3 regions of the Limosilactobacillus oris genome follow, and region 3 is predicted to be linked to each of the others. Evidence: predicted binding sites of a transcription regulator. Region 3 holds the regulator's gene; each other region holds the start of a gene.
What was found. Region 3 encodes NrdR, which represses ribonucleotide reductase genes. Its sites were predicted from a motif close to ACACNATATATNGTGT; they were not measured.
Positions count from the first base shown of each region.

Region 1: nrdD (anaerobic ribonucleoside-triphosphate reductase) is a predicted target of NrdR. The motif match lies at 2,503-2,518, and genes of this name have one in related genera.
Region 2: N4599_RS09560 (deoxynucleoside kinase) is a predicted target of NrdR. The motif match lies at 2,337-2,352, and genes of this name have one in related genera.

Region 1 is NZ_CP104398.1:1,900,796-1,908,697, forward strand. It holds gene tnpB (IS66 family insertion sequence element accessory protein TnpB) at 1-260, shown strand, start outside; gene tnpC (IS66 family transposase) at 327-1,868, shown strand; gene nrdD (anaerobic ribonucleoside-triphosphate reductase) at 2,596-4,833, shown strand; gene nrdG (anaerobic ribonucleoside-triphosphate reductase activating protein) at 4,848-5,435, shown strand; gene N4599_RS09420 (SufD family Fe-S cluster assembly protein) at 5,447-6,358, shown strand; gene apf (aggregation-promoting factor) at 6,697-7,359, shown strand.
Region 2 is NZ_CP104398.1:1,932,411-1,940,312, reverse strand. It holds gene rbsK (ribokinase) at 1-530, opposite strand, end outside; gene rbsR (ribose utilization transcriptional repressor RbsR) at 562-1,581, opposite strand; gene N4599_RS09565 (hypothetical protein) at 1,643-2,248, opposite strand; gene N4599_RS09560 (deoxynucleoside kinase) at 2,426-3,058, shown strand; gene N4599_RS09555 (IS3 family transposase) at 3,153-3,962, opposite strand; gene N4599_RS09550 (helix-turn-helix domain-containing protein) at 4,001-4,714, opposite strand; gene N4599_RS09545 (glycoside hydrolase family 73 protein) at 4,902-6,032, opposite strand; gene N4599_RS09540 (L,D-transpeptidase) at 6,172-7,563, opposite strand; gene N4599_RS09535 (universal stress protein) at 7,722-7,902, opposite strand, start outside.
Region 3 is NZ_CP104398.1:559,668-567,569, reverse strand. It holds gene murC (UDP-N-acetylmuramate--L-alanine ligase) at 1-485, shown strand, start outside; gene N4599_RS03030 (Bax inhibitor-1/YccA family protein) at 554-1,267, shown strand; gene N4599_RS09990 (DUF1275 family protein) at 1,394-1,900, opposite strand; gene polA (DNA polymerase I) at 2,007-4,664, shown strand; gene mutM (DNA-formamidopyrimidine glycosylase) at 4,677-5,510, shown strand; gene coaE (dephospho-CoA kinase) at 5,512-6,105, shown strand; gene nrdR (transcriptional regulator NrdR) at 6,156-6,626, shown strand; gene N4599_RS02995 (DnaD domain protein) at 6,638-7,902, shown strand, end outside.

The DNA.
Region 1 (7,902 bases), 670 kb from region 3:
AGAACTATGGACTTGAGCTATACAATAATTCTTTATTTCTTTTCTGTGGAAGTAGAAATGATCGGTTCAAAGGATTATTTTGGGATGGTGAAGGATTTATCCTTTTGTACAAACGCTTTGAAAATGGCCGACTTAAGTGGCCCAGGTACAGTCAGGAGGCAAAACAACTATCCAGCAGACAAGTTAAGTGGTTATTAGCAGGACTTAATCCGCTTCCGGTAAAGCAAATTAAGCCTGCCAAACCCGGTAGTTTTTATTAGATCACTCCTTTTTAAAATGATGGTTCTTTGGTATAATATCAAGGACATCAAAGGAGGTGACGCACGATGACTGATTCAGCCGAGAAGAGAATTAAACAGTTAGAAGAACAGTTGGCAGAAGCAAATAAGAAAATTGCCCAATTAATGGCAATTATTAAGCTTCAACAGAATCAAATGTTTGGGAAAAAAACTGAAGTTATTGATAAAGTAGCTGAGGGCCAACAATCACTTTTTAATGACCAAATCTTAAATCAGCTACAAGACAGCGATGTATCAATCACTGAAGTGATTGAACAAATACCAAGGAAAGTAGTGCGTCACCGCAAGCCCAAGGCAAGTGGTCAACGGACTACTTTTTTGAATAATTTGCCTCAAATTAATCATGTTATTCACCTTGAAAGTAACCTTTGTCCAGATTGTCATCAAGAAATGAAACTAATTGGAAAACATCTGTATAGTCGTGAACCAAAACTAAAGCCAGCAGAACTTTTATGTGTAAACTACTATCAGGAAAGTTATCGCTGTAAAACGTGCCACCGTCGTGGTGGCGATAAAATTGTTAGTAGTAAGATGCCACAGAGTCTCTTACCGCATAGTTATTTTTCCAGCTCAATTTTAGCGAAAGTGGCGGAATATAAGTTTAACTTGGCGTTACCATTTCATCGCCAAATTAAGCTCTGGCAAGCCTTAGGTTTGCCAGTCAAAGGGCGCCAATTAGCAACTAATATTATCAAAGTAAGTCAAACTTATTTAGAGCCCCTATATCAACGGCTACTTAATCTAACTAAGCAAGAGGCGGTTATTCATATGGATGAAACACCGTTTAAAGTAATCGATGAGCGTAATGAAACCAGCTACTTCTGGGTAACTAGAACTACCGAAGAGTTTAGTAAGCATCAAATTGCGTTGTTTCATTATTTTAATACTCGTTCGGGTAAAATAATCGGTAAGCTTATGGGGCACAATTACAATGGAGTTATTATGTGCGACGGCTATGGTGGTTATAGTAATCGACTATATCCTAGGGCAAAGTTTGGTTCATGCCTGGTTCACATTCGTCGTGAGTTTTACCGAATAACACGGCTACTGAAAAAGGAGCAGTTGAAGCATTCCAAGGCTTATCAAGTGCTAAAATTGATGCGTCCGATTTTTTATTACGAAAATCGGTTAAAGTATCATAATCAAATTGAAAAGCTTCAACAACGAAAGTTGTTGGTTAAGCCTTTAGTAGACCAACTGTATGATTATCTGGAAGAAATTAACTTTCCCCAGGGTCAATTAAAAGCAGCCATTAATAATGCCTTGAAACTTAAAAAGCGAGTATATCGAATCTTTGAAAATGGACAAATTCCATTGACCAATAATCCGGTGGAACAAACAATCAGACCATCAACTCTGATTCGTAAAAATAGTTTATTCGCTAAAAGTATTGATGGTGCACAAGCCAGTGCAGTTTACTACAGCTTAACTGCCACTGCAAAATTAAATCATTTGAATATCTATAAGTATTTTAAATACTTATTTGATCACCTACCAAACCGCGAGGACGAAGGCCTCGAGGCTTATTTGCCATGGGCAAAACAAGTACAAAGAAATTGTCATGAATAAACAAGAAGGCGTCCAAGACTAGATCAAAAAGATTCGGCCTTGGACGCCTTTTTGTCAATACGTATCAATAACGACTGCTTACGTTAAAATAAGGGCGTCCATTTGCCTAAAAGCAAATAAATTTTATAGAGATGACCCTCCAGGATTATAAACTTGTTCCTAACAGAATGATCCTCGGGAATGTCAGCGAGGGGTCAACCCGGGTGCTTCAGTAGGCTAAGACAACGGCAGCGCTAAATGCAGGCTGGATTGCCAGTTAGGTGCTGCGTTAAGACATTCTATTAAGAGGCTGGGAGGTTTTCCCGGCCTCTTTAGTCTTTTTAAAAGCGGTAGTTCTTAATTAAAGTTAGCGCTTCGTATCATCAGACGTGGGACCCTACGAATAATAGCCGTGCAGCTAGTCCCACCTGCCGAGGAAGCTCTTTCTCGCCTTTCCTATGCTTGAAGAATGATGGTTCCTTCATGTGTGGGCAAGTTAAAATCAAATATATCTAACGATAAAGCAAACTGAGATTTAGGAGGCAGGAGAAAAGGGTAACTGTTGGGCTAGTGAGCGTGTCAGAGGGAATTGCTCTTTTTATCGTGTAATCTAGTTAATCGGTTTAACCAGGGAAGGGAGTAATCCAAATCCTAACCACAACATATAGTGGTAAAAATGTCAATCCTTTCTACCAATTGTATTTGTGCTAGTATATAAACTGTTAACTTTTGAAGGGAGACGGCATTAATGAAGGTCCAAATAATTGATAAAAAAAATTTAAATAACCTGGCAGATGTGAAGGTTATTAAGCGTGATGGGACCCCCAGCTCCTTTTACGCCTACAAGATCGACCTAGTCTTAGACGCCCTGGATGCCGACGAGCAAACGCGGCACAGCGTCGATTTGGCCATTTTCAATGCCTTAATGGGAAACCATGAGGTACAGACGAGTACGATTGCTGATTTATTCGTCGCTGGGCTCAAGGCAGCTGGTCATGATGACCTGGCTAAGCAGTACCGCGACTACCGGCAAGCGGATGAACGGGCTTTTGCCGAGGCGACTAACCCCCAGCACAAGCTAGAACAGCTTTTTGGGCGCAAGGACACGGTGGTCCACGAAAACGCCAACAAGGATAGTCGGGTTTTCAACACCCAGCGTGATCTTGAGGCCGGGGTTGTCAGCCGGGCCCTCGGTTTACGGATGCTTCCTGAGGTGGTTGCCAAGGCCCACCTCCGTGGTGATATTCACTGGCACGACCTGGATTATTCCCCAGTGACGCCGGAAACGAACTGTTGCCTAATCGATTTCGACGAGATGTTCAAGCACGGCTTTAAGATTGGGAATGCCTGGGTTTCCTCGCCCCGCTCCATCCAGACCGCAACGGCCCAGATGTCCCAGATCATCGCTAACGTTGCCTCCCTCCAATACGGGGGCTGTTCGGCCAACCGGATTGACCAGCTCTTGGAACCGTACGCGAAGATTAACTACGAAAAGCACATGGCGGATGCAAAGAAGTGGATTGCTCCCGACAAGCGGGAGGAGTTTGCCCGTGAAAAGACCAAGAAGGATATCTACGACGCCATGCAGGCACTGGAATACGAGATTAACACCCTTTACTCTAGCCAGGGTCAGACCCCATTCACGACCATTAATTTTGGCCTGGGGACATCGTGGATCTCGCGGGAAATCCAAAAGGCTATTTTGCAAATTCGGATCAAGGGACTGGGGAAAGAACACCGGACGGCAATCTTCCCGAAGTTGATCTTTACTATTAAGCGGGGGCTTAATTTGAACCCCGGCGACCCGAACTATGACATTAAGCAGCTGGCCCTGGAATGTTCGACCAAGCGGATGTACCCCGACCTCTTAATGTACGACAAAATCAAGGAAATCACCGGGAGCTTCAAGACGCCAATGGGCTGCCGGTCCTTCCTGCAGGGCTGGACGGACCCCGAAACGGGCAAGGAAGTCAACTCCGGCCGGCTAAACTTGGGGGTCGTCACTGTTAACCTGCCACGGATCGCCCTGGAAGCCCATGGCGACAAGCGGCTCTTCTGGGAAATTTTCCAGGAAAAGATGGGTATCTGCAAGCAGGCCCTCGACTACCGGATTAAGCGGACCAAGGAAGCCAAGCCTGAGAACGCCCCGTTACTGTACATGTACGGAGCCTTTGGCAAGCGGCTCAAGAAGACCGATAGTGTGGATGAGGTCTTCAAGAATAGTCGGGCCACCGTTTCGCTCGGCTACATCGGCCTTTACGAAGTCTGCACGACCTTCTACGGCCCAAACTGGGAGCACAATCAGGAGGCCCATGATTTTGCGGTTTCAATTACCAAAACGATGCACGACCTCTGTGCCAAGTGGGAGGACGAAGAGGGCTACCACTTTAGCCTCTACTCCACGCCGGCAGAATCGCTGACCGATACCTTCTGCCAGGATGACCTGAAAAAGTTTGGCCGGGTTGCTAACGTCACCGACAAGGAATACTACACTAACAGTTTCCACTACGACGTTCGAAAGCACCCAACCCCGTTTGAAAAGCTGGAATTTGAGGAGGACTTTCCTTACCAGGCAGCGGGTGGCTTTATCCACTACTGTGAGTACCCAAACCTGCGGCAAAACCCGAAGGCCCTGGAAGCCGTTTGGGACTGGGCCTATGACCACGTGGGCTACCTGGGAACAAATACGTCAATTGACCAGTGCTTCAAGTGCGGCTTTAAGGGCGAATTCAAGGCGACTGCCCGGGGCTTCAAGTGTCCCCAGTGTGGCAACTCCGACCCGGCAACCTGTGACGTGGTCAAGCGGACCTGCGGCTACTTGGGGAACCCCCAGGCGCGGCCAATGGTTCACGGCCGGCATGAAGAAATCATCCACCGGGAAAAACACATGAGCCCGTCGATGATCAAGCACGCGGCGGCCTTTGAAGCGGCCCGGCAGTGTGACTCACGTGAAGGTCACGCTACCGTTAAGGGTCAGCAGATTTAACGGGAGGGGATTAAATGGTAGAACATCAGCGCCAACGCTTACCGAAGAATCCTCAACCGCAGGAGTGGCTTGCTACAGACCACTCCCTCCAGTACGTGGCCGATTACAAGCCTTTTAACTTTGTTGACGGCGAGGGGGTCCGCTGCAGTGTCTACGTCAGCGGTTGCCTCTTTAACTGCCCAGGCTGCTACAACAAGGCTGCTCAAAACTTTCACTATGGCCAACCCTATACCCAGGAGCTGGAAGACCAGATTATGGAAGATCTTTCGCAAAGCTACGTCCAGGGCTTGACCCTGCTGGGCGGCGAACCCTTTCTTAACACCCAGGTCTGCCTGAAACTGGTTCACCGCTTGCGAAAGGAGTTTGGTCACACTAAGGATATCTGGTCCTGGTCGGGGTATACCTGGGAAGAATTGCAAAAGGAGTCGGCCGATAAGCTGGAACTCTTGCATAACATTGACATCCTCGTTGATGGCCGCTTCATGCTGGCTCAAAAAGATTTAACCCTCCAGTTTCGGGGAAGTGCCAACCAACGGATTATCGACGTTCCGAAGTCACTGGACCAGGGACAGGTAGTCATCTGGGACAAGCTAGTTCACTAGGGGGTTATGCGATGACAGTTAAAAAGCAGGCTGGAAAAGCAGAACCGGACTGGCTGCAAAAGAAGCGCCAGCTAGCGACCCTCTTACAAAGCCATTTTCCCGTGCTCCCGGGGCAAGAACAGTGGCTCCCATGGCAAACAACTAGCTGTACTGGGCAGGAGAATGGTGGCTGGCTGCGTCATGCTGGAACTTACACTGCGCTTCCCCTGGAAGAGGCGGTGTGGGACTACTCCGAACTCCTGCAGGAGAACTTAATGGAGAAGGCCCTCCGCTGGCAGGACAACCAGTTGTTTGCGGGCCACCTTGCCAACATTGACGGTGGTCAGTTCATTTACGTGCCCGATGATTGCCAGTTAACGGTGCCGCTTGAGTTCACGGGGCAGGGGTGCTTTGCTAACCCCCATAATGTGATTATCGTGGGGGCCCGGAGTCAGGTGACAATCGACGAACGGCTGATGGTGAAGAGCGCCCAGGGCTTATTCGCCGGGACTGAAATTTTGCTGGGTGCCGGGGCCCGGGTGGAATACCGGCAGGCAAATGACTTGCGGGCGCCGGTAGTTTACACGGCGGTTCACGCCTACCAAGCTCACGGGGCTACGCTAGACCTGCACCTGGTGGTTGCAAACCAGGGAGCAGTCACGGTTAGTGCCAGCGACTTTCTCGATGGGGCTGGCAGCGAGTGGACGACGACCGCCTTGCTGGATCCTGGGGATACCGGTCAGCTCCGCTTTATTCCGGTTGCAGATGGTTTTGGTCAAGGCAGTCATGCCGACTTGACTACCTATATCAACGACCAAGGCCAGGGGCAGGTTAAGCTGACCCCATTTAAGACCGGCTCAGGAGAACCGCTTCCTTTGAAGAGTACGGTTATTAGAAAATCGGGAGCGGCCAAGTGGCCCCTAAGTCTTACTGGGGTGCAGTAATCGTTACGACAGTATTACAAAAAGTGTTTAAGACAGTTTAAAAGTGGTCAAAATCAGCTTGGCAAGCCGGTTTTGACCACTTTTTTTCGTGTGTTTGTTACAAATATCCATCCTGGTTGGGGAATGAATTAAGACCGAATTGATGCGCTTATTCCGCATTATCATCACTTTTTTAATGGCCTATGTTACGGATTATTACCAGCGGCTAGAAATTGAAAATTGGGGGTAATTGTGGTGTAACCTCGAGGCGTTATAGTATTAACTGTTGATTGATATCAATCGTTTCTCAAGAAAAGATCGCAAAATCAAAAATATGAAAAGGATGGGATTTTATCTCTATGAAGTTATCTAAACACATCGCAAAAATTACCGCTGCTGTTGCTGGTGCCGTTGCTTTAGGAACCATTGCTACCGCGACGACTGCAAATGCAGATTCAATTTACACGGTGCAAAGTGGCGATACTTTATCAGGAATTTCCTACAAATTCGGTCACGATTTGAACTTTGTTGACACGCTGGCTTCTTCCAACAACATTGCTAACAAGAACCTGATTTACGTCGGTCAAAAGTTGGTAATCAAGGATAATGGTGAAGTTGCACCAGCAACGCAGGAAGAAGTCGCAACCCTGCCAAGTTCAAACGGAACTAACCAGGCTGCTAGCCAGACACAGGCGGCCACTCAACAACAAACTGCTGGTCAAGCCCAACAGGCTACGGCTACTGCAACAACCCAGGCTGCGAATGCCGCTGCTTCTAACTACACTTCTAGCGTAGCTGGTAGTGACGCCGCTGCTAAGGCCTGGATTGCTGCTCGTGAATCCGGTGGCAACTACGGCGCAACCAATGGTCAATACATTGGTAAGTACCAATTATCTGCTGCTTACCTGAACGGTGACTACTCAGCCGCTAACCAGGAACGGGTTGCCGACCAGTATGTTGCGAGTCGTTACGGCTCTTGGACTGCTGCCCAGGCGTTCTGGCAATCACACGGCTGGTACTAAAATTAATCAACATAAATATTAATTGCAAGGAGGCTGGGAATTAGCTCAACCTCTTTAATATTTTAAAGTTAGTAATGCTTCAGCGCAGTAGCTGGCTGGCAGGTCAAATGCTGATAAATCAGCATTTGACCAACCTAGCCATCCTTGCGGAGGTGGGACGACGAACTAGACAAGCTAGTTCTGTCCCACTCTCTTTTTTGTTTAAAAAGAGTTGACCCGCCTAAAGGTTTGTTATATGATAATGACAATCAAATTATAAAACGCTGAGAAAAGATGAGTAACTATTTAAGAAACTGGTCCAGAGAGCGGAGGAAGGTGGGAGCCCGTCCGGTTAAGGATAGTGAAGATGGTCTTGGAGCGGTTCACGGTGGTGAGTCAGGTAGCAAGCAACCGTGCGGGGTGACCTCGATATCAGGTCTGAGTATGTTAGTACTCAATGAGGAGTGGGCTGTGAGGTCCAGTTAAATCCGGGTGGTAACACGTTAGAACAGCGACGTCCCGAAGAGCAGAGTTGAACTGCTTTTCGGGACGTTTTTTTATATT
Region 2 (7,902 bases), 640 kb from region 3:
AGTTTCAATACTTCTGGATCAATCTTTTGAGCCGGCGCCGGATTCAAAATGGTAGTAACGCCATTGGCCTTTGCCAATTGGAAAGCCCGGAGAGTTGCCGCTTGCGGCGTTTCAAACTGGGCTACTACAAAGTCCGCTGCCGTAATCTTATCCTTCGCTGCTTCCACATCGGTTGGGCTAAGTTGCTGGTTAGCGCCCCCATAAATCAAAATACTGTTTTGACCATTTTCATCCAGGAGAATCGAGGCGGTCCCGGTACCAACCTGGTCGTTTTCCCGAATTCCGGCAACGTCAATCCCGTTGGCCTTCATTTCATCCAGCATCATCTGGCCACTGTTGTCCTTACCAACTTCACCAATAAACGCCGTTTGTGCACCGGACCGTGCCGCCGAAACTGCTTGGTTAGCTCCCTTGCCTCCTGCGGCGCTGCTCTTACCTTCCGCTGCTAAGGTTTCACCAGGCAGGGGCATCCGCTTGATCCGCAACGTCGTGTCGACATTTAAACTACCGACAATTGTCACTTTATTCATTTTGAAATCCTCCTCGTGTTCTGTACTAATACTATACCATATGATATGGCGCCGTGCTCTCCCGACGGATGAGCTGCACTGGGAAATGTTCAACCTGCTCCGATTGGTGTTTGTTCTCAATTCGGTCAAGTAAAATTTTCGCCGCGCCAACTCCTAAGTCAAAGATTGGTTGGTGGATGGTTGTCAACTGGGGATACACATACTCGTCCAGGGCAATATCATCATAGCCCACCACAGAAATATCCTCCGGCACCCGCACCTTCAATTCACGCAGACCGCGCAGGAGCCCCATGGCAATATCATCGTTAGCTGTAAAGACCGCTGTGGCCCCGCTCTCTGCGACCGCTTGGGCAGCCTTGTAGCCCCCCTGACGGCTAAGCTCTGTATGTAAAACGTCCCGGTTTTCATTAAAGGACAGGTGACTAGCCAGCAGACTATCCTTGAAGCCGGCCAACCGTTGCTTAAAGTTTTCGGTCAGGTGGTTAACACCCAGGTAGAGAAACTTACGGTGGCCTAGTTCAGCCAGGTGCTGTGCTGCCAACTGACCACCATGGTAATCATCGGTTTGCACCCGCGTCCCCACCTGATCGTAATTCCGGTCAAACAAAATGTAGGGGATTTCACGGTTAATCAGAGCCTGATTAATCATTTCGGTCGTCATCCGGGCACTTGCGATAATCAGGCCGTCAATTGACCGTTCCACCATCTGTTCCAGATAGGCCTTTTCGAGTTTAGGATCCCGGTTAGCGCTAAAAATCAACGGAATCAGTTTTTCCTGGCGGGCCACCTGCTGAACCCCTTCGACAAAAGTTCCAAAGAAAGGTTCGCTGACGTTCGGTACTAGCACCCCGATTGTATTGATGTTTTCCCTCATAATCAAACTGCGGGCGTGGAAGTCTGGCACATATTGGTACTCGTCCCGCAGCTTTAAGATCTTTTCCCGCGTGCTCTTACTAAAACGGTTTCCCTTGCCATTCAGTACTTGAGAAACGGTCGTCACCGACACCCCAGCCAGGCGCGCAATATCTCGAATTGTTACTTTTTTCCCCATGTTATTCCTCTTTACATTAGCTTTAATATGAATGGTAAGCTAATTTCGGTTATCTTGCAATTTAATTTTGAAAAAGGTCCCGCATTATTTGCTGGCCCGTAGCTGCCTGGGTCCCCCGAACCCGGACGTAATCAATCTGGGCAAGTAAAATCTCGTATGACCATAGTGATGATAAATCTCGTTCATTAAAGTAATGCAAATCAAGCTTGATCCGATCCCGGCTAGCGATTAAGCCGGTAAAATCATCAGCGCCCTTATATTTTCTTGTACCGACCACTACGGGTAGCCGGTGGGTATAAGAATCATTCAAGGCATTATTTAACAGGTCGCCCCGGCTAAAGTCCGGATGGTCATCAATAAACTGCTGAACGTGCCAAAGGTCAAAATAGTCGTGACGGTGGGCAACCTTGGTTTTTTCCGAAATCGTCAGTAAGTAATCCGTGTTGCTTTCGATTTTATCAATGCTACTAATACGAATTACAATCAGCCCGTTGATTTTTCCATCCCAGTCAATACTAATCATCAGACAAAAGGTGGGATCCATGGCCACGACAAAGCCCACGTTAAAGTACTCGTCATGTGGAATGTTATGAACTTCAATTAACGTCCCCTGCTGCCGCGCAATCGTCAACTGGGCCCGGAGCTCGTTCAACTTTGCTTTCTCCATTTCGTCATTACTTCCTCTAAAGTTCTTTCCCTTTATTTTCCCGGTTTTAGCGGCTTTTTTCAAACTTTTTGCCGTCCAATAACGGCTTCCACTAAATCTAGTTGAATTTTTAATAGGAATCCCCCATATTTTGTAGTAACATGGTTCTTGTGCTAAAAAAATTAAAGAGGGGCCACTATGGTGATTATTACAGCAGGAATGATTGGTGTTGGCAAGACGACATTAACGGGAAAGATTGCTGAACACCTCCATACTAAAGCTTTTTTTGAACCAGTTGGCGACAATCCCGTGTTGCCACTGTACTACCAAGACCAAAAGCAATATGGCTTTTTACTCCAGATCTACTTTTTAAATAAGCGGTTTTCGATGATCAAACAGGCTTTGGCCGACGATAATAACGTTTTAGACCGGTCAATCTATGAGGACGCCCTGTTTACCAGGGAGAATAACGCTGAGGGAAACATCTCCGACACTGAGCTGGAAGTGTACCTAACTCTTCTCGACAATATGATGAAGGACCTGCAACAGTTGCCGAAGAAGGCACCTGACCTGATGGTTTATTCTGAAACTGACTTTGAAACCATTCTTTACCGGATTAAGAAGCGGGGACGGGACTACGAGCAGATTGACCACAATCCAGAACTAAAGGATTACTACTACAAGATGTGGAGTGCCTACAAGCAATGGTACCAAGACTACGATGCTAGTCCTAAAATGAAAATTGACCTGGAAACTTATGATTTGGAAAAGCCAGAAAACGTTCAGACCGTTTTAGCAATGATTGATGAACGGTTAAAGACCATTCGTTAATCGTTAACAGGCAAAACCAAAGAGTGCCAAAATAAAAACGACCACCCAGCGGCACTATTGCCTGTCAAGTATACAGTTCAAATAGAAAAATTATTTATGCGGCTTGAGCGCGGAATTTTTCCGCGGTCAAGCCGTTTTTGGTTGCGTAGGCTCGTTGAGTGTTGAAATATTTAATGGCGTCCTTTACAGATTGCTCTAATTCTTCCAATGTTTTAGGTCGAGAGCGTTTAGCTAACCAGATGAGCTTAAAGTCATTCCACCAACGCTCCATTGGCGAGTTTTCCCAAGGATGGCCCGGATGTGACATACTGTGAATGCAATTCTGGCTAGCCAAATAGTCATTAAAAACCATTGAACAGTATGCTGATCCGCGATCCGTATGGATCAGCGGATGGGCGTCTGGTTCTACTTTGAAGGCGCGCTTAAAGGATTCGATCGCTGATGCGGCCGTTTCAGTAGCTGAAATGTTGTAGCTCAAAACATAGCGACCATATAGATCCATTACTACATGTACGCGCGCCTTCCTTACCTGCTCACTACCATATAGGACTTCGGTCGTGTCAGTTACCCAAACCTCATTCTTACTCTGACGATCAAATTGCTCATTGAGTAAGTTGTCATTGATATATTCTTCGTGACGTTTAATCCGATTATGTTTCTTCTTACGGACATTTGCCTTGATCCCGTGATTTCTCATACAGTTAGTAACTCGCTTTAAGCCGACCTTGAAATTCAATTTATTTTCAAAAGCTAGTTGTGTCGTCATACCTAAATACCCCAAGGTCCACTTATGCTTATCTTCTAATTCCAAAATGGCCTTAAGTAATGCTGCTTGTTCATTATCATGGGCATTTGGCTTTCGATGAGTCCACTTGTAGTAAGCATCTCTAGTAATACCCGCGATCTCGCTTAAAGTGCTGATTGGCCACCCGTACTCTTCATTTAGTTCTTTGATGACTTGTTGTTTGAAGAACTTTTCGCCTCCCGACTGCGAATTTCCATTAATTTTTTTGCGAAGGCGACCTCCATCTCATTCCGTTTCATTTCAGCCTTCAATAGCCGGTTCTCCGCTCTTAATTTATCTAGTTCTGTCCACTCTGCTTTAGGCTTAGCTTTACCCCGCCGATCACGAAGTGATTGCGGGTCATTACCACTCTTACGATATTTCTGATACCATCCATAAACCTGTTGGTAACTCACATGATATTTATTGACGGCCCAATTGTAATTAACGTCGTGCTTGATTAAGTCCTCAATGATCAATAATCGTTCTTCAAAAGTAGTTTTGCGTCCTGGCATAATTGAATCTCGCTTTCTTGGCGTATAAGCCTTCAGTTTTGATTCATTATACTGGATAATCCAGTCTGATAACTGTTTATCTGATTTTAATCCATGTTTAACTGCGAATACTCGAAGGGAATCGGTTGATTCCTGGTACTGCTGAATTAAAGCCAACTTAAATTCTCTTGAGTAACTATGATTGTGGTGATCAGATCGCAGTCCGTCAATACCTTGGTATTTATAAAGAAGTCGCCAAGACAAAACAGTGCTCTTGCCAACTGCATACTTCCATGTAACTTCTTTAATACTTGAATGATCTAATTCATGTAATATTAATAGTTTCTCTTCCGCGTTATATTTTGATTTCCTAGACATAGAAAAATGCCCTCCAAGTATAAGATGAATTTTCTATTTCATCTGTATACTTAGAGGGCATTATAACCAGCACTAAAGCTGATGTTGGTCGTTTTTATTTTGGCATTCAGGGAGTTAGTACCGACAGTTAACCAATCAGCGATTGCACCTGAACATCCCATAATTGCGGCAGGGAATTACACCACCTTTACGATTTAACGAAAAACCGCCGGAGTAATCCTAATGCACCCGCGGAACTAGCGCCGCCAACAATCGACAACCAGGTTAAATGATGGGTTTTCTTTCGTGAAACGTGACTTTGCGGGTCCCGTACCGCTGCCACCGATTCTTGCTTCGGCAGTTCCCGATTATCATGATTGTTTTTCCCTGCTGAGACGGGGTCATCATATTTAGTTAACTGGTAGCTAGCAATGATTTTATTTAGTTTTCGATCATACTGCGGGTCTGTTGCATACCTGCCTAATAAGGAGTGCGTTGCTGCCCGGTAACTACCGGCTTGGCCCCGGTGAACGCCAGCATATAACGGGTCCGCCAAAGTTTCAGCATAATCGCATAACGACTGGTAATCATTTTCATACCAGCGAAAATGGTCATTGATCTTTTTTTCCTCTCCATCACGGGTATACTCCGTTGTTGGCTGAACAACTGATTTCCCATTAAAAGAACCCTTGACCCCAAAGAGGTTATGGTAGGGCTTTTGAGCCAAGCCGCTGCTTCCCCAGTTGCTCTCCAGAGCGGCCTGGGCGATGATTACCGACGGGTAGAGATCATATTCCATCCCCACCTTCTGGGCACTCTTGGCGATTCGTGAGATAAACTTAGCCTGATCCGGCGAAGGACTTTGCACTTCGTATTCCTGTTGGTCAGGACCCGCCGCGGCCGGGGACTGGTCTGGTTGTGCTGGCTGGTCCACTGGTGGCGTTGTGTTATCCGTTGGTGCAGCTGACGGCGAACTTGGCGAAGCCGGGACCGGCTGAGGACGAAGCTGTTGTCCACGTTGATACCCCCGCTGGTAGCCAGCCTGACCAACTTTAGTCCGTGTCCGCCCGTCTATAATCCCCCTGAGGCCGTCAGCAACTCCTTGCCGGAATGACTGCTCATAATCCCGGCTTAGCTGCGCGAAGGCCGTTAGAAAAGCACTGGTATATTCTTCGCCTTGTTGGCGAATTTGCCCCTCATCAAGCTGTTGTTGGTTGATAATTACTGATTCGGCATCCTGGTAGGCCGAGTTAGCGTTTATTCCCGCTGCTAATACCGGTGCGCCATTGGTAAAGGACAGCATTCCTGCAATAATTACTGTTAATAATTGTTTATTCATCTTCTCACCTCTATATAATAAATACGGTAAGAAGCCCCAAAATGTTTTTTTAAACGCCGTTTGTAAAATTAAGTTAGAAAAATAAAAAGAGGAGGGACAGACCTAGCTTAACTGGTTCGTCGTCCCGCCTCTTTCGTTATTAATAAATTACTACCGGTTCGTTGATTTCCATATCGTGATAAGCAGTCCCGGCGTCGCTTGGGTGCATATTAGCACAACCATGAGAGCCACCGGTCGTTGTCAGATATTGGGTCTTTGACCAGTTATTCCGCCAGCTAGCATCGTGAAAGCCACAGCCACTGTCGGTAAATGGTGACCAGTATTGAACCGGACTACTGTATTGCGAACCATCATCGTTTAAGCCCCGTAACGTTGCCGGCGATTGCTGGTACATAATGTACCAAACCCCCCTTGGCGTCCGGTTGCCCGGTGTATTACTTCCAGTAACCACGTCGGCATCAAATACACACTTGCCGTCCTTGTAGAACCAAACATGCTGGTCCGCTAGTGAAAGTTCTACGTAGGTATTACCAATTCCATTGTTACTAGTAACCCCGTAGCCAGTTCCGCGGCGGTTGTAGCCAATCCCGTAGATATCACTTTTGGCGTTAACATTCTTTTTGTTATCTGCCATCGCGTGCGCCAGGGACTGGCCGGCTAGCTGCTCGCTAATTTTCCAACCATAGGAGCCCTTGTCACTGGTAGTAATTTCCTTTCCAGCGTGGGTCCTAAACTTAAACGCCTTGCCAAGCGTAGCCTGTTTTTCATTGATTTTAGTAATCCGCCCGTTGACCGCACTCGTATCAAAGTTGTACTTGCCGTGTTGGTAGGTCGCCCGGGTAATTACATCGGCAGCGGTGAACTTATAGTTTTCCTTTTCAACCGTGTAAGTTACCTTCCGCTTGCTCAAGGTTTGTAACTTCGCTTTTTCAGCTTGAACAGTCTTGCTATCAGCCGCCAACGGTTGGGTATAGTGAGTTGTTAACCGAATCGTCCCGTTCGCCCGCTGACTATTAAACTGCCTAATAAGGTCCTGGACGTCATACTGGTTTCCCTTCTTCGCGGCAACCGTTGAAACCTTACCATTTTTCAGTTCCGCGTATGCGTCAACAGGTGCCCGGCGGCCCTGGTTCATCTTCTGGGTTTCAGCGTAGACTGCCCGCCGCATCAGAGCCGTCTGTTCATCATCTAACTGGCTCGGCATCACATTAACGTTTTGCTTTTTGCCAGACGGGAAAAAGGTCCGTTGCTTCTTTTGCGCGGCAACAAACTTGCTTTTATCCGCGCTGCTAATTCCTGACGCACTTGCCTTCCCTTTGTAGACTAACCGTCCATTGATATAAACCTGGTTAGCACGGCTACTCTCCTTGACCTTATGGTAGGCCTGGTCAACCGTCATTCCGCCGACTGCCACCCCATTGACAGTCGTGTTCCGGTTAAAGTGGTTATGCTGATGCCAACTCATTACTCCCAGTAAAACCACTAGGATCGCAATAACAGCAATAATATAGTTTCTTAACTTCAACTGCATTTTCTAACTCCCTAGATACAAAATTTCCGCTTTACCTAAATAAAGTTAACATTTGCATTATACCAGCATTTTAAGATAATGATACCGTTAACGAACCAGATTTAAAAAAGAACTTTGCCAACCCCAAATCATGCTCCGGAGCCGGCAAAGTTCACTAATTAAATTTCTGGATAACTGTTCTTTTTGACGTCAATTTTATGATTATCAAGATCCGTCTTCACAACCGTAACATCACACGGTGCTTCCCGAATCGTGTACGCAGCGGTCGAACCCACAATCAACCGTCCAACCACGTTTAACCCGGTCGCACCAATCAGGATGAGGTCGATTCCATTTTGC
Region 3 (7,902 bases):
CGGTGGCTTACATGGAAAAAGTCGACATGGACAAGATCAAGCAGGAACTCGCCAACTTCTCCGGGGTTAAACGGCGGTTCAGTGAGACCGATGTTGCTGACGACAAGCTGATCGACGACTACGCCCACCACCCAAACGAAATCAAGGCAACGATTGACGCTGCGCGGCAGAAGTTCCCGGATAAGGAAATCGTGGCGGTCTTCCAGCCCCACACGTACTCCCGGCTGGCGGCGTACATTGATGGCTTTGCTGCTAGTCTGAGCAAGGCGGACAAGGTCTTTGTAACGCCGATCTTCTCTTCCATTCGTGAGCAGGACGGGTCAGTTTCCAGTGCAGACCTTGAAGCCAAGATTCCGGGCAGTGAAGGGGTAGACATGGATAGCATTGACAAGCTGACGAAGTACCATAACGCGGTGCTGATCTTCATGGGGGCCGGCGACATCGAAAAGTATGAAGAGAAGTTCAAAGAATTGCTTAATAAGTAGTCAAAAGGACCACTGGCAAGTCCAAATGTGGTATTGTATTTCAATAAGCCTTTAGGAGGAATTAAATAATGGATAATTTTCCAAATGATTCTGGCCGGCGCGTGGTTGCCGACCAGGCGGGGTTGAATAGTTTCCTGACTAAGATGTACGGAAACATGACCCTGGCAGTTTTAGTTTCCGCACTGAGCGCCTACTTGACGATGAACGTCTTTGCTACGCAGGTGCTGGGCTACTTCCAACAGCACCAGGGGATGGTCTGGCTGATTCTCCTCTTGCCAATCGCACTGTCGATGGGGATTAGCTTTAGCGCCACCCGGAACCCGGTCGGCGGTTTTATCATGCTGATGCTGGTGGCGATTATTTACGGGGTTGAGTTTGCACTGATTGCGGGAGCATTTACGGCGGCTAATATCACGGCGGCCTTTATTTCTTCGGCGGCGGTCTTCGCGACGATGGCCCTCTACGGGACGGTTACTAAGCGGGATCTCAGCAAGTTTGGTGCCCACGCCATGGCGGCACTGGTAGCCTTGATTATCGCTTCAATCATCAACATTTTCTTGAAGAGCTCGGCAATTACCTACATTTTCTCTTACATTGCCGTGATTATCTTCGTAGTGCTAACGGCGTGGGACGCGCAGAAGATGAAGCAGATCTACCTGAATTACAGCAATGAAAATTCAGTGATGGGTCTGGCAATCGTGGGCGCACTCCAGCTCTACCTGGACTTCGTCAACCTCTTCATCTCCTTCCTGCAAATCTTTGGGATGAGCGACCGGGACTAATATATTTTGCAAAGACTCCTGTGGCGATTGGGCCGCAGGAGTCTTTTCTTGGGGATAATCAAAATGAGTAAGTATAATGCACTTTGGTCGTTTGTAAGCCAGCAGGATGGGACAACTGTCACGCTATCATTTGCTGAAATTGAACAGGTTGCGGGGGTGGCGTTGGATCATTCTTTTCTTTCCTACAAGAAGGAGTTGATAGACTACGGCTGGCAGGTGGAAAAGATTTCTCTGAAAAAGAAGACGGTTAAATTTAAGCGGCGATGAAAGGGAGCGAGTGGGGAAGTCCTCCGGCATGGCACCGACGAAACCACCGATGATGAGGATTGGGAAGAGGCAGAAAATTCGCCAGTATTTGATGTGGGCCTGAAAGCCGATGGCGACGATGATGCCTAGAATATAGAGGATGATGGCGCCACAGCGGTCAACGATGCCGATGACATTGTGGTTGACCAGGGCGGCACTGAGGAAGACGATGTTCCCGGTCTGGGCGGCAGCGAGGGTGTGCCCGCACTGGATGTAGGTGAAGGCGTCCAAAAAGCCGCCGCAAAAGGTGAGGAGGATGGCAAAGAGCCGGGCCTCCTCGACGTGACGTTTGTTTAGCAGTTTGTCCAAAATAATCCCTTCTTGCAAATTGGTACATCCTCATTATATTACACTTAGAAGACTAAACAGGGAACTAACGGTCGACCTTAATCTTTGGTACAATAACACTATCAAGAGAAGGGACGGAGAATAAATGGCAAAACAATTATTGCTAATCGATGGAAACAGCATTGTCTTTCGGGCATTTTTTGCGATGCACAACCAAATTGACAAGTTTACCAATAAGGATGGTCTGCATACGGCAGCTATTTATGGCTTTAAGCTGATGCTGGACCACGTCTTGGATAAGTTTCACCCGGACGCTGCCCTGGTAGCTTTCGATGCCGGAAAGGTCACTTTTCGGACGAAAATGTACGATGACTACAAGGGCGGTCGGAACAAGACCCCGGACGAGCTGACGGAGCAGTTTCCCTACGTTCGCGAACTGGTGGAAGCGTGCGGTCTCCACAGTTACGAACTAAAGAATTACGAGGCCGACGACATTATCGGGACCCTGGCGAAGGAGGGGGACGAAGCGGGCTATGAAACCCTGATCGTTACTGGGGACCGCGATCTGACCCAGCTGGCCAGCGACCACACCACGGTCGCCGTTACCCATAAGGGGGTCACCGACACCGAGCACTACACTCCGGCCCACGTAGAAGAAAAACTCGGCATTACGCCGCGGCAAATTATCGACATGAAAGCGCTGATGGGCGATAGCTCGGATAATTATCCCGGAGTCACCAAGATCGGTGAAAAGACGGCCATCAAGCTGGTCAAGCAGTTTGGCTCCGTTGAAAACCTCTACGACCACATTGATGACCTTAAAAAGAGCAAGATGAAGGAACACCTGGTCGAAGACGAAGAGATTGCGCGGCAGTGCAAGACCCTGGCAACCATCCTCCAGGACGCACCGCTGGAAATTAGCTTAGACGACATCGCCTACCGGGGCGAGCAGACGGAGAAACTGGTGGCGTTCTACCAGCAGATGGGCTTTAAGTCCTTCCTCGCGAAGATGGACTTGGCCCCCGAAGAAGGGGCGGATGATAGCGCGCCGGTGAAGTATACGGAACTAACCGCGGATAACCTGGCGGCAGTCGACCAGCTCAAGGGTGAACTGAGTTTCTACCTCGAAATGCCGGACGCTAACTACCACACCTCTCCCTTTGCCGGCTTTGTAATCGGTGATGGCACGACCTGGCTGGTCAGTCGCGACGCAGAACTCTTAAAACAGGACCGGCTCAAAAAGCTGTTGGAGTCACCAGCGGTAGCGAAGAATGTCTTTAACGCTAAGGCCCAGATTGTCGGCTTACACCGGCTGGGGATTGACTTGCGGAACGTTGATTTTGACCTCCTACTGGCTTCCTACCTGCTGAACACAAACGACAACAGCAATGACCTTGGGCAGGTCGCCCTGGAGCACGATTATCATGAGGTCGCTACTGACGAGGAGGTCTATGGTAAGGGGGCTAAGCGGGCCATCCCTGACGATGACCAGACCTTCTATACCCACCTGGCACAAAAAGCCCGGGCGATTAACGACCTGCGGGACTCGCTGTTTAAGAAACTTGACGATAACCAGCAGACGCCGCTTTATACGGAAATCGAAGTGCCGCTGACCCGGGTCTTAGCGGCGATGGAAATCACCGGGATCAAGGTTAATGCCCAGACACTCAAAGATATGGGCAGCAAGCTGACCGAGCGCTTAGCCGACATTGAAGACCAGATCTACGCGGCCGCTGGCGAGGAATTTAATATCAATTCTACTAAGCAGCTGGGGCACATCCTCTTTGAAAAGCTGAAACTGCCGGTCATCAAGAAGACTAAGACCGGGTACTCGACCGCGGTGGATGTGCTGGAGAAGCTGGCTGACCAGGCGCCAATCGTGGAGGACATCCTCCAGTACCGCCAAATCGCCAAGCTCCAGTCGACTTACATCACCGGCCTGCTGAAGGTCATCCATTCTAGCGACCAGAAGATTCACACCCGGTACCTGCAAACCCTAACGCAGACGGGCCGTCTGTCCTCCGTGGATCCTAACCTGCAAAACATCCCGATTCGCCTGCCGGAAGGCCGCTTGATACGGAAGGCCTTTGTACCGAGCCATGAGGGCTGGCAGATTTTTTCATCTGACTATTCCCAAGTGGAACTGCGGGTACTGGCCCACATCACCAGTGATAAGAATCTCCAGGAGGACTTTAAGAACGGGGAGGACATTCACGCCAGCACGGCCCGGCGGATTTTCCATCTGCCGGCCGATGCTGAAATTGACCGCAATATGCGACGGCGAGCCAAGGCGGTTAACTTCGGGATCGTTTATGGAATCAGTGACTACGGGCTGGCCCAGCGAATTCACGTTAGCCGTTCCCAGGCCCACGAGTTTATCCAGAATTACTTTAAGGAGTTCCCGGGCGTAAAGAAGTATATTGATGATACGATTGCCTTTGCCCGTGAGCACGGCTATGTCGAAACCATTACCCACCGTCGTCGTTACCTGCCGGATATTCATGCAAAGAGTTTTAGCCGGCGGTCCTTTGCTGAGCGGACGGCGATGAACACCCCTATCCAGGGGAGCGCGGCGGATATCATTAAAATTGCAATGATTAGGATGAAGGAAGAAATCAAGCAGCGTCAACTCCAAGCCCGGATGCTTTTGCAAATCCATGACGAACTGGTTTTTGAAGCACCGGCGGAAGAAATCCCGGTCCTCCAGAAGCTGGTTCCCCAGGTCATGGACTCCGCGGTTCAATTAAACGTGCCGCTGAAAGTTGAGAGCAAGATTGGCGATACTTGGTACGACTTGAAATAGGGGCGGTAGAAAATGCCAGAATTACCTGAAGTTGAGACGGTCCGGCGGGGACTTTTAAAAATCGCCAAGGGCCGCAAAATTAACGCAATTGATGTTTACTACGGCAAAACGATTACTAATGACGTGGAAGACTTTCGCCAGGCCCTGATTGGGCAGACGATTGAAGACGTTGACCGGCGGGGAAAGTATCTGCTGTTCCGCTTTAGTAATAATCTAACGATGGTGTCCCATTTACGGATGGAAGGGAAGTATTATAACCAGCCGATTGGGGGACCGATCGACAAGCACACCCACGTTGTTTTTCAATTTACAGACGGCACCGAGCTGTGCTACCACGATACCCGTAAGTTTGGCCGGATGACCCTGGTCAAGACGGGAGATGAGAAGACAGTCGGCGGCTTGAAAACCTTAGGACCTGAACCGACCGCCGCTGATTTTAAGCTGGCCTTTTTCCAGGATGAGCTGGGCAGGAGCAGGGGCAAGATCAAGCCATTCCTGCTGAACCAACGGCACGTCGCTGGTCTCGGCAACATCTACGTCGATGAGGTCCTCTGGATGTCCAAGATCAACCCAGAACAGCCGGCCAACAGCCTTACCCCTGACCAGGCTGCAGTCCTGCATGACAACATCATTAAGGAATTAGCGGTCGCAACTAAGTATAAGGGGACGACTGTGCACAGTTTTACCAATGCCTTTGGTGATGCTGGGGGCTTCCAGGAGCGGTTGAACGCCTATGGGCGGGGCGGCGAGAAATGTCCCCGGTGCGGTGCCAAGATGGTCAAAATCAAGGTGGCCCAGCGGGGAACGACTTTCTGTCCGCGTTGTCAGCCGTTAGTGGAGGATTAAGATGACACAAGTAGTGGGATTAACCGGCGGGATTGCCAGCGGTAAGTCGACCGTCAGCGGGCTGCTGGGTCAAGTTGGCTTTCCAATCATCGATGCTGACCTGGTTGCCCACCGCCTCCAGCAGCCTGGTCAACCAGGTTTTGAACGTCTGGTAGAGCGGTTTGGCCGGTCAATCGTGACCATGGATGGTAGCCTTGACCGCCAGCGGCTCGGCCAGTTCGTCTTTAATAACCAGGATGCTCGCAACCAGCTGAACCAAGTAATGCAGCCCCTGATTCGGGAAACCATTATGGGCCAGCTCACGGGTTTCACGAAGGCTGCTGTCCCGGTCGTCATTTTAGACGTGCCACTGCTGTTTGAGCAGGGTTACGACGAGGATTGCGACCTAGTCGTGGTGGTGACCGTCGATAAGGCGACCCAGCTCGCACGCCTGATGAAGCGGGATGGCCTATCCCAAGCGGCAGCGCAAGCCAGGGTAGCGGCTCAAATGCCGTTAAATGAGAAGGCCGCGCGGGCGGACATCGTGATTGATAACAACGGAGACGATAATCACTTGCGGCAGCAGGTGGCCCAGCTTGTTAAACGATTAAACTAGACCGAGGTATGGTACAATAAAGTGTTAAGTATTATAAGGGAGGTAAGCGCATGAAGTGTCCACATTGTCACCAGAATGGTTCACGGGTCGTTGACAGTCGGCCGAGTGAAGATGGCAGCTTTATACGCCGGCGACGGGAGTGTGTGCATTGCGGCTTCCGCTTTACCACGTTTGAACGCTATGAAGAGACCCCGCTGTTAGTTGTGAAGAAGGACGGGACCCGGCAAGAATTCAGCCGGCAAAAGATTCTTAATGGGATTGTCCGGTCCGCCGAGAAAAGGCCGGTCAGTATGGAGCGCCTCACCAAGCTGACGGATAAGGTCGAGAAGAAGGTGCGGAGCCTGGGCGAAAATGAAGTTTCCAGTCAGCTGATCGGCAAGTACGTGATGAACGAACTAAAGGACGTCGATGAGGTGGCCTACATTCGTTTTGCCAGTGTTTACCGCCAGTTTAAGGACGTTGACGCCTTTATGAGCGAACTGGAAACCATGGTGAAGACGGAGCACAAAAGTAATGATTAGGAGGAATGAGGATGGCTAAGCAGGAGGACCAGTTTGCACCACAGGCAGCCTTCCTCGTGACGGCGGCCGGCGACTTTGTGAACTTTAATGCCACGACCCTGGCCCGTTTTTACCAGCCGGTGGTGGGGCCAACCGCCTTTAGCCTGTTCTATGCCCTGCATAGTCAGCTGTTGGAACGGCCAACTCTGGCTGACCGGCGCCTGCAAGCTGTCCTTATTCGACAGATGAACGCGGGGGCGGAGCAGATTACCCACGCCCTTCACCGTTTGGAAGCAGTGGGACTGGTAAGAACCTTCGCCGGGAATGATGAGCAGGGGGACTTTTACGTTTACCAGCTCCAGCCGACCCTTTCCCCTGCCGCCTTTATTGAAGATGACCTGCTGAGCGTCCTCCTCCTTGAGGCGGTGGGGAGCGCTGCCTTTGCTCACCTGGCGAAGTGGGCTCGGCGTTACGAGTTGACCTCGCGGCCCCAGCTAAGGGAAGTCAGCCATCGCTTCTTGGATGAATTCCATGTTGCCGCGGAGTCAGTTATCACGGCACCAGTACCCGTCAAAGAAGCACGGCAGCAGTTCAGCGTGGAGACCGCTCGCCCGTCACTCGCAGCTAGTGATTTTGACTGGCCGACCCTTTTTCAGCTCCTCGCTAACCAGCCGCTTGTCAAAAAGGATCTGGACGCCCACCGGCAGTTAATCGAGGTCGAACACCAGCTGTACGGCATTGACGTCCCAACGATGAAGGACCTGATCCTGAAGGCGGTCAACCTGGCTGATAATCATTTTGACGCGGCGAAGTTTAAACGGGTCGTTGCCGCGGCCTACCGGCCTACCGGCAGTTCAACTGGCAGCTCGACGGGGGCCAACCAGCCGGCCAAGAAGGACCAGGGATTGACTGCTAAGGACCAGCAGCTGTTAAAGAGCGTGACCGGGTATGCCCCGGTGGACTTCCTCCAGGGGCTTAAAGAACAGACCGGGGGCTTTGTAACCGCCAGCGAGCGGCATATCCTGACCCACCTGTTGGCGGACGTCAAACTTAGCCCGGAAGTCATCAACGTCCTTTCCTGGTACGTGATTGCTGAATTGGATAATGACCTTTTGAAGGCTAACTTTGTTGACGCGATTGCCAATAGTTGGGTCAAAGCGGGGGTCCATGATGGGGCCAGTGCCTTACTCCAGCTCAAGAACTTTAACCAGCAACGGGCGGCTGGTCAGTCAAAGGGGCGGCCCCGCCAGCGGAAAAATTACCGGGGCCGGCCACAGATTGAAGAGCAGATGCCGGA